2 regions of the Rhizobium sp. 01T444 genome follow, and region 2 is predicted to be linked to the other one. Evidence: predicted binding sites of a transcription regulator. Region 2 holds the regulator's gene; the other holds the start of a gene.
The links. The regulator LexA, encoded in region 2, represses DNA repair genes until DNA is damaged. The targets are predictions, from matches to a motif close to TGTTCNNNNTGTGTTCNG.
Positions count from the first base shown of each region.

Region 1: the regulator LexA is predicted to act here: its motif matches at 2,981-2,998, upstream of AC1DTN_RS01855 (nucleoid-associated protein).

Region 1 is NZ_JBFTPD010000001.1:386,039-390,547, reverse strand. Features, by position in the region: gene AC1DTN_RS01875 (hypothetical protein) at 1-160, opposite strand, end outside; gene AC1DTN_RS01870 (hypothetical protein) at 247-459, opposite strand; gene AC1DTN_RS01865 (hypothetical protein) at 593-754, shown strand; gene AC1DTN_RS01860 (GTP pyrophosphokinase) at 855-1,841, opposite strand; gene AC1DTN_RS01855 (nucleoid-associated protein) at 1,838-2,914, opposite strand; gene AC1DTN_RS01850 (acyltransferase family protein) at 3,514-4,509, shown strand, end outside.
Region 2 is NZ_JBFTPD010000009.1:67,466-71,974, forward strand. Features, by position in the region: gene AC1DTN_RS14880 (ComEC/Rec2 family competence protein) at 1-1,902, shown strand, start outside; gene lexA (transcriptional repressor LexA) at 1,883-2,608, opposite strand; gene AC1DTN_RS14890 (VOC family protein) at 2,804-3,691, shown strand; gene kdsA (3-deoxy-8-phosphooctulonate synthase) at 3,688-4,509, shown strand, end outside.

The DNA.
Region 1 (4,509 bases), on a different contig from region 2:
CCGCCTCCCGCATCTTGTAGAAATCTTCCCCGATCTCGATCCAAAAGGCTGGTAGCGCCTTCGGCCGGCCAGCAACGCGTTTGGCTGGCTTCAGGAGATCCGCGGCGATGCCTTGGACTATTCTGTCAGCCTTCCCGGCCTGCAACAGCTCGATCACCATCCGACGTGCGTCTTCGGTGCGCCCCTGGCTCAGTGCCGATCGGATAGGGACGGCCTGAAGGCTGAACGATGGCGGAAGCTTAGCCATTACACCGCGACTAAATGGGTTCCGCTGACGATCCGGTATGGCCTTCCTGCCGCATCTCCAGGAGCCACTTCGACATGGTAGTTCTCGCGACCCATGAGCGTTATCTCGCGACCGACGATGACAGATCTCATCTTGCCGCCTACGTGGTCGACCGCTTGGCCGATTTCAAATCTATAGGACTCCAATACGGTGATGTTGGCTTGCGCGTTCATTCTCAACCCCGTTGTTCAACAATGTCAGTTGTTGTAAAACGATTCTCGAAATCGGTCAACTAACAAGTGCGGCAAAATACTAACATTTGCTTTTGACCGACTACCGCTTTCGCCACCACATGAGGAGACACAAATGACCCGAACCGCAAGCCTAGGAATACGCGTCGAGCCGGCAGTGAAAAACGCCCTAGAATCTGCAGCAAAGGCAGATCGCCGTACCGTCGCCAGCTACATCGAAAAGCTGATTGTCGATGATCTCGAGGCTAAGGGCTATTTGCCAAAGGATGCAGCATAGTTGCGTTGACAAATTTGTAGAATGGCAAGCGCGATTGGTTCGTTACCGATGAAGGCCACGCCGAAGTCAAGCGGATAGACACCTATCGAGACTGGAAGTTTTAGCTGTGCAACCCATAGCCAAACAAAGAATACAAAGGCGCCAATTCATCGTCGCTTAACGGACTCTCTAGTTTTGCTTTTTCGGGAGATTCCGAAATTGCAAAGAGCACGAGCAGGATCGCGGGGACATCGAAGATGAAGTCTGACGGATCGTGATGGACGAGACGCTCCTTTATGTATGGCTTCTTCTCGAGCCAATCTCTAAGGCTGGCCGCAAAGTTCGAACCGGCAAAGCCTTTGTAATGGTCGACTAGCTGAGTGTTTAAAGGTGACGAAGTCGGTTCACGGCCGGTAAGAGCTCGGTACTCAACCGTCAGGTCGGCTTCGATCTCGCGTGCTGACCGCTCCTTCTCCCTGATTATTCCGACCACCTCTGAAAAGTAGTCGTCGGTCGCTTCGATCAGGGCCATGCTCTTTGCAGCAGCGCGCATCATTTCCGGCGTTGTTGCCACGGAAGGCTTGTAAATCGTATCATGCGTCAGCTCGCTATACGCATGTTGCAGAAGTGTCCGAACCTGGATTTCGCACGGAAGGTCAGCTGGAATCTCCAGGCCATCGTGTTTCGTTCCAGGCTTAGAGCGCACCACGTAATGAAGTGATTGGTAATCGAACACGGAGGGGTTTGCTTGTCGCTCTAGTTCGAAATCTCGCGCTTTGTTTGCGCTCCAGAATGCGGAGGCGCCCTCGATGATATTTCCAATTAGACGGACATCTTCATTGAGCAAAACAACGAACCTCACGCCTACCTTATCTTCGATGTCATTGTACGGATCGGCATACGTTTTTCTAATGAACGCTTTTTGAACTAAAGACTCCTCCGTCTTTACACGAGGAACGACAGGCATCCGGAGAAACACGCCCAAACCCGTCGGCGCAAGTTCCAAGGTGATCAGTTGCACAACCTTGTCGACAACGAAGTGCCCCCACGCATCATACAGAGGGCGCTCCTGCTGCCATCGTTCAACGAAAGCCTTTCGATCAGTCACAGCTGATCGGTCATAGTTCTATTGATGGTAATCTGGCTCCACATCTGTTTGCCTTCGCCTCCAAGCTCCTCCGCCGGAGCTTCTTTAATCTTTACTTCGTTGTTGTGCAGCAGTTCGGGGGATACGGATAATTCAATGCTGTCGCCGAATTTGAACTTTCGTCTGCGAAGACGCGCTCCCATATCGGCAGTATCGCGAACCACTGCCCGCTCAGGGAAACGTTTTGACACCATGAAGCGCTTGTAAGCATCCTTTTGATCTATCGGCAGATACTTATCGGCGAATTCATGGGTCGTGAATGTTGCTGCCTGTTCTGTTTTGACGAACGTGTATAGGGCGTCTCCGAGATCCCTCTTCTTATCTGGAGAGAATGGCCCGCGCCGGACAAATTCCTTTGTAAGATCGTAAAAGCGGGATGTCTCGTAGGCTCCATTGGCGGGAAAGAGGCAGCCGAAGAAGCCTTCATAAAAGTGCTGCGCTGCCGTTTCACGGTGAGAGCTGGAGATGTTGCTGTCGAAAATTATCGCTCTCCAATCAAACCCGTCATCCTTAGGCTCCTGAACAAGGAAGCCGATTTTATACAGCCGGGTAGCTGGCGTGAGAAAGATGTTGTCAAGGAACTCTGTGAGAATCTTCTCGGCGGTTTTGCTACGCCGGAAGCCACTTTGAGTTTCTGCCTTAATCACCCCGAGGAATTTACGCTCGGGAACGCCAAACGATCCGTCAAACGCTATAACCACGCCGCCGGGGATGCTACGAGCCTTCTGAGCAGACGCTAGGCGCACCGCTATTTCCTTGGATACTTCAAGAAAATCGACGTCCCCTGCAAGGTCGATGAGCCTTCCTGAGATATCAACCATACTGCCGGCACCGAAATCGGAGATTTGCATCTCAATGCTCTTCGATTGCGTGGAAAGGGCTTCCGTAACTCTCAATGTAAATGCGCCTTTGGCCGCGGCTTCTAGACCTTCAAGCGCAGCCCCGTAAATTGGTACTTTCGGCTGTCTGTCGTCATCACGCTTCAGCACCTCGTGCATGACAACACGATTTATCTTCAAGTTCTCCAGCTGCATATCTGCTCCGAATCAATGCACGGTTGAAAATTGAAGCAGCATTGACTAATCAATGATAAGCGCAATAGGAACATAACAAGAACATAAGGGATAAATCAGTAAAGTCAAGATTGTGGTGGGACGCTATACCTTTTTTGGCGACGGTAATAAGCGGACTCGTGGCCACATCAAAACATCAAATCTCCGTACCTTAGCGGATATCGCCGCGCCACCAGATCCGGCATGATCACCCCGTGCCGCGGAGGTTGGTTAGAACTCCCGGCGTGGGATCGATCCCCGGCCAGGGCTTGCTTCGGAACAGGTCCTGGCCGGAATACGATAGGCGGGCCTCGCGACCCGCCCCCATCACATTATGGCCAGACGACCTCCGGCAGCTCATTAAGGAACGCATCGACTGTTGGATGCTCGCGCGCGCCGCCCTGCACTTTTGCGCGACCAAAAAGTGCGCCCGGTTCATAGTGATGTCTCCGAAACTGAGTGGGATTGAGGCCGCTAGCGGCGGCCGGGGGGAAATGGTAGGTGAAAGCGCGCGCTGTGAGCGCGCTGCACAAAGATCGCCTATTGCCAAACATGCGACAATTACGGAGAGCGCAATTACAATGAACGATGTCGGACGGATTGGGGATGGGGGTCGCCTGCCGGTGCTGGACGGCCTACGCGGATGGGCTGCCCTCTTCGTCCTGCTCTACCACGTTTTTACCTCTGGGCTGGCGGTTACTCAGGAAAGCGGCGCGTTCCTCCGTCACCTTTTGCCGTTCAACGGCCCTTATGCGGTCATGATCTTTTTCGCCGTATCTGGCGTTTCGCTTTCAATCGGGTATCTCGCTAGGTTTGACAACGGCCTTCTTATCAAAAGCGCAGCAGCTCGATATTTTCGATTGGCCATCCCGATTCTGGCTATTTCTCTTGGTGTGCACTTCGCGATGGTACTCGGTCTCTTAACCCCGTCCGCGGATCGACTGGCGCCGTTTGCAAATACTCTGAATTTCGAGCCAAGTATTGCCCACGTCTTGCGGTTCTCTCTTTATGACGTGTTTTTCAAGTACAGCCCACATTGGACCTATGCCGGACCGCTATGGACCATGAGCGTGGAACTCATCGGATCGTTTCTGCTATTTGCCGTTCTTTTCACGGCCGTTCGAACGCGCCATGCGCTGTTGGTGATCAGCCTCGTCGCAGTTTTGATGATTGCGATGGCGCATACTGACACACTGCGGCTGTATTCCCTATTCCTGTTCGGCGCTGCTATTGCTGGCGCCATCCAGCGCGGATGGATACAGCGGATACCCCCTGCACTCTCAATCACTTTGATTGTAATCGGTATCGCGGCACCAGCTCTATTGCACCCGGCTTTCGACCGTTGGAGCGTTGCAGCGACGGTTGCGCTCACCCTCGGATGCATCGCATCGAGACCGGTGAATGCAATCCTCTCGTGCATCCTATCGAGAAGGCTTGGCGAGCTGTCGTTCCCGCTTTATCTCGTCCACGGCCCTGTGATGGTATTCGTGGGTGAGCCGCTGGTGCGCAATTTTGGCGGCTCTGTCCCTTCAAAAATAGCAATCGACCTGGGAGTGATATTTCTTTCCGTGATCGCG
Region 2 (4,509 bases):
ACCGGTACGGATGCTCCTGAGATCAAGCGTCCGCCCGAACGCATCTCCGTGCTGGTCCGCGGAGCCACCCAGCCGTTCGAACTCGGCGACGTCATCGAGGGCAGGGCACGTCTCACGCCTCCGGCGGGACCGGCGCTCCCCCACCTCAATGATTTTGCCTTCAGCGCCTATTTTGACGGCATCGGTGCCAACGGCTTCTTCTATGGAGTACCCAAGAGGGTTGCGGAACAGCCGGAGCGATCGAACTCGGTCGGTGAGGCAATTCTGGAGTCGCTCTACCGCCTGAGAAGCGGCATCGGCGATCGGATTCGCTCCACACTACCCGGCGACACCGGGGCTTTTGCCGCCTCCCTTGTCACGGACGAGAGACGGGCGATCTCGGATGAAACGACAGAGGCGCTGCGGCAGTCCGGCCTTGCGCATATCATCGCGATCTCCGGCCTCAACATGGCGCTCTCCGCCGGCATCTTCTTTGTCGGCCTGCGCGTCATTCTCAGTCTTGTTCCCGGCATTGCCCAGGCATGGCCAACCAAGAAGATCGCGGCGGCCGGTGCGCTCGCTGCGGTGACGGCCTACTATCTGATCTCGGGTTTTGCCGTCTCCGCCGAACGCGCCTTCATCATGATGGCGATTATGCTGGTTGCGGTCTTCTTCGACCGGCCGTCGATCAGTCTCAGAAACGTGGCGCTATCCGCTCTCGTGATCCTCGCGGTCTCGCCATCGGAGGTGCTGGGGCCGAGTTTCCAGATGTCCTTTGCCGCAACGCTTGCACTGGTCGCCGGCTACGACCTCTGGAAGGGGCGGCCGATGCGGGAGAATGCCTTTGCCAAGCTGCCGATCATGAAGCCCTTCTTCATGGTTGGTGGCTTCTTCGGTGGCGTTTTCCTGACGTCGCTGATCGGTGGTTTCTCGACGGCGCTGTTTTCGATCGAGCATTTCCACCGGCTGACTGCCTATGGCCTGCCGGCAAATCTCGCGGCCATGCCGGTCATCACCTTCATCGTCATGCCGGCCGGGATGCTGGCAATGCTGCTGATGCCGTTTGGTCTGGACGGCTGGCTATGGCCGGTGGCAGGCTTCGGGCTTGATCTGGTGATCACCATCGCAAAGGCAGTAGCGGGGTGGGGCGGCAACATAGATGTAGGCCGCTTGCCCGGCTGGTATTTCCCGACCGCCGTTTTCGGATTTCTGCTGCTGACCCTGCTCAGAACCCGGCTGCGGCACATGGGAACGGCAATTGTCGCGGTCTCGACGCTCGCTGTTGTCCTTCTTCCATCGGAGGCGATGCCCGATATCGCTATCTCCGAAGATGGCGGCCTGGTCGCTATAGTCGATGGAGAGGCGATGGCTTCGAACCGTGAAAAGCCGCCCGCCTTCATCTTCGAACAATGGCAGAGGGCCCTTGCCGTCGAAGAGCATCAGAAGCCAGTTATGCTTCAAGCTGCCAAGGCGCCCACTGCGCCTGATGGTCAAAGACTGCAACTGTCACCCGACCAACAGAATGAAGCCAGAGAGGCAATGAGACAGGCAGTCGCCATTAGCCCGCCGTCACGCTTCTCCTGCCTGAAGGGCGCCTGGTGCACCACTTTGCTCGTCAATGGAAAGAAACTGACCGTCATCGACAATGCTGCCTATCTCGGACCAGCCTGCGATACGGCTGATATTGTGGTGACCCCTGTCCGATTGCGCTTCGACCGCTGTCGTTCCGGCGCGCTGCTCTTTACCGGCGAGACGCTGCGCAAGACAGGTTCTGTCGAACTTCGATTCACCGATAAGGGAATTGAGGTCGCAACCGCATTCGACACATTGGGGCGACCCTGGATGCGCCACCGCGCCTATGATTGGCGCAGTAACACATTCGCAGACGCCAATCTGTCACCGGTCAGTGATAGCGGCGAATGAGGCCGACGAGCTTGCCCTGGACCTTGACGCGATCCGGCGGAAAGATGCGGGTCTCGTAAGCAGGGTTTGCTGCCTCGAGCGCAATCGATGCGCCCTTGCGGCGGAAACGCTTGAGCGTTGCTTCCTCGTCATCGACGAGCGCGACGACGATATCACCCGGATTGGCTGTGCTGCCATTGCGGATGATGACCGTGTCGCCATCGAAGATGCCGGCTTCGATCATCGAGTCGCCGCGAACTTCCAGCGCATAATGTTCACCGGAGCCAAGCATATCGGCGGGAACGGTGATGTCATGCGTATTGTTCTGGATTGCCGAGATCGGAACACCGGCGGCGATGCGGCCCATGACGGGAACGGAGACCGCATTGCCGTTATCGGCAGCGGGTGCTGGCTTCGCCGAGGCAGGAGGCGCCACGGGCTGGGGCTTGCCGAGGCTGCCCTCGATGACGCTCGGTGAAAAGCCGCGCCGAGGCTGCAGGCTCGGGCTGTAGGCTTCCGGCAGTTTGATGACTTCGAGCGCGCGCGCCCGGTTCGGAAGCCGGCGAATGAAGCCGCGTTCTTCGAGCGCCGTGATCAGCCGGTGAATACCGGATTTCGAGGCCAGATCCAGTGCGTCCTTCATCTCGTCGAAAGACGGTGGAACGCCTGACTCCTTCATCCTTTCATGAATGAAAAGAAGGAGTTCCTGTTGTTTGCGCGTGAGCATGGCGTCTCCCCAGTCTTGAAACAAATCCAGAACGGACACTATATGTTCCATATGTGTTCCGCAAGTAGCTAAATTTTCGTAAAACTTCTGTTCAATCTGTCGAGAATTTGATTTTTATCGCCCTTAGGCCTGTCTGGCCTTGTTTCACGAGACCTGCTGAAGCACATCTCCTTGTCACTGCTGGGAGAAGAACCGATGAGCCAAGACACGCTTCCGATCGATCATCTCGTTTTGCCGGTTACCGATATCGACCTTGCCCGCGAAAGGCTGGGCAAGCTGGGCTTTACCGTCGCGCCCGATGCCCGCCATCCCTTCGGCACGGAGAATGCCTGTGTTTTCTTTGCCGACAAAACCTATATCGAGCCGCTCGGTGTCGCGAGCGTCGAGGAGAGCGAGGTGACGGCACGTGAGGGCAATGTCTTCACGGCTCGCGATCAGGCTTTCCGTTTCCGCTGCGGCAGCGAGGGACTGTCCGCCATCGCCTTCGCCACCGCGGATGCAAAGCACGAACATGCTCGATTCGTGGAGGGCAGCATCAGTGCCGGTTCTGTGCTGCAGTTCGAACGCCCTGTGAAAATGCCGGATGGCACGGAGAGCATTGCCGGCTTCCGGCTCGCCTTCGCTGCCGACCTCCGGGCACCGGATTTCTTTCTCTTCGCTGTCGAGCGCATCAACCCGCTTCCTGCCGACCGCAACGTGCTGGAGACCCACGCCAATGGCGTGACAGGCATTGCCGAGATCGCGCTCGCAGCCCCCGAGCCGACAGCCTTCGGCGCCTTCGTTCGCTCGGCGGCAAAAGCCGCTTCTGCTGGCGATACGAGTTTCGGGCTGGAGGTGCTTACCGGAAACGCAAAGATCAGCCTGATGACCCCGCAGGGGCTGGAGGCCTATTTCGATCTGGCGACGCCGGATATCGATCGCGGCCTGCGCGGCCGGGCAATCCTCTTTGCGGTTGGCGATCTGGCCGTGACAGAAGCGCATTTGGCTGCTAACGGGGTGACCTATACACGCAAGGGCAACCGTATTCTGGTGAAGCCCGCGCCCGGTCAGGGCGTGCTCTTCGCTTTCGAGGAAACATCATGAGCTCTACTACGAACTCCGTTGTGACGGTCGGCGAAGGCGCCGGCAAGGTCACCTTCTCCAATGCTGCACGTCTGTCGCTGATTGCCGGCGCTTGCGAAATGGAAAGCCGCGACCATGCGTTCATGGTTGCCGGCACGTTGAAGGAACTGTGCGCCAAGCTCGGTATCGGGCTCGTTTACAAGACGTCTTTCGACAAGGCGAACCGCTCTTCCTTGTCGAGCAAACGCGGTGTCGGCCTTGAAAAGGGCCTGGAGGTTTTTGCCGATCTCAAGAAGGAACTCGGCATTCCGGTTCTGACCGACATCCACACTGAAGAACAATGCGCCGAAGTGGGCAAGGTCGTCGACATCCTGCAGATACCGGCCTTCCTGTCTCGTCAGACGGATCTCCTGGTGGCTGCGGCAAAGACCGGCCGCGTTATCAACGTCAAGAAGGGCCAGTTCCTGGCGCCTTGGGATATGAAGAACGTGCTCGGCAAGCTGAACCAGAGCGGCAATCCGAACATCTTGCTGTGCGAACGCGGTGCTTCCTTCGGTTACAATACGCTGGTCTCCGACATGCGTTCCCTGCCGATCATGGCAGCAACCGGCGCCCCCGTTATTTTCGACGCCACGCATTCAGTCCAGCAGCCCGGCGGACAGGGGGAAACCTCCGGCGGAGAGCGGCAGTTCGTGGAGACGCTGGCGCGTGCTGCCGTGGCCGTCGGCGTCGCCGGGGTCTTTATCGAAACCCATCAGGATCCGGATAACGCGCCCTGCGACGGGCCGAACATGGTCTATCTCAAGGACATGCCGCGGCTTCTGGAGAAGCTTCTCGCC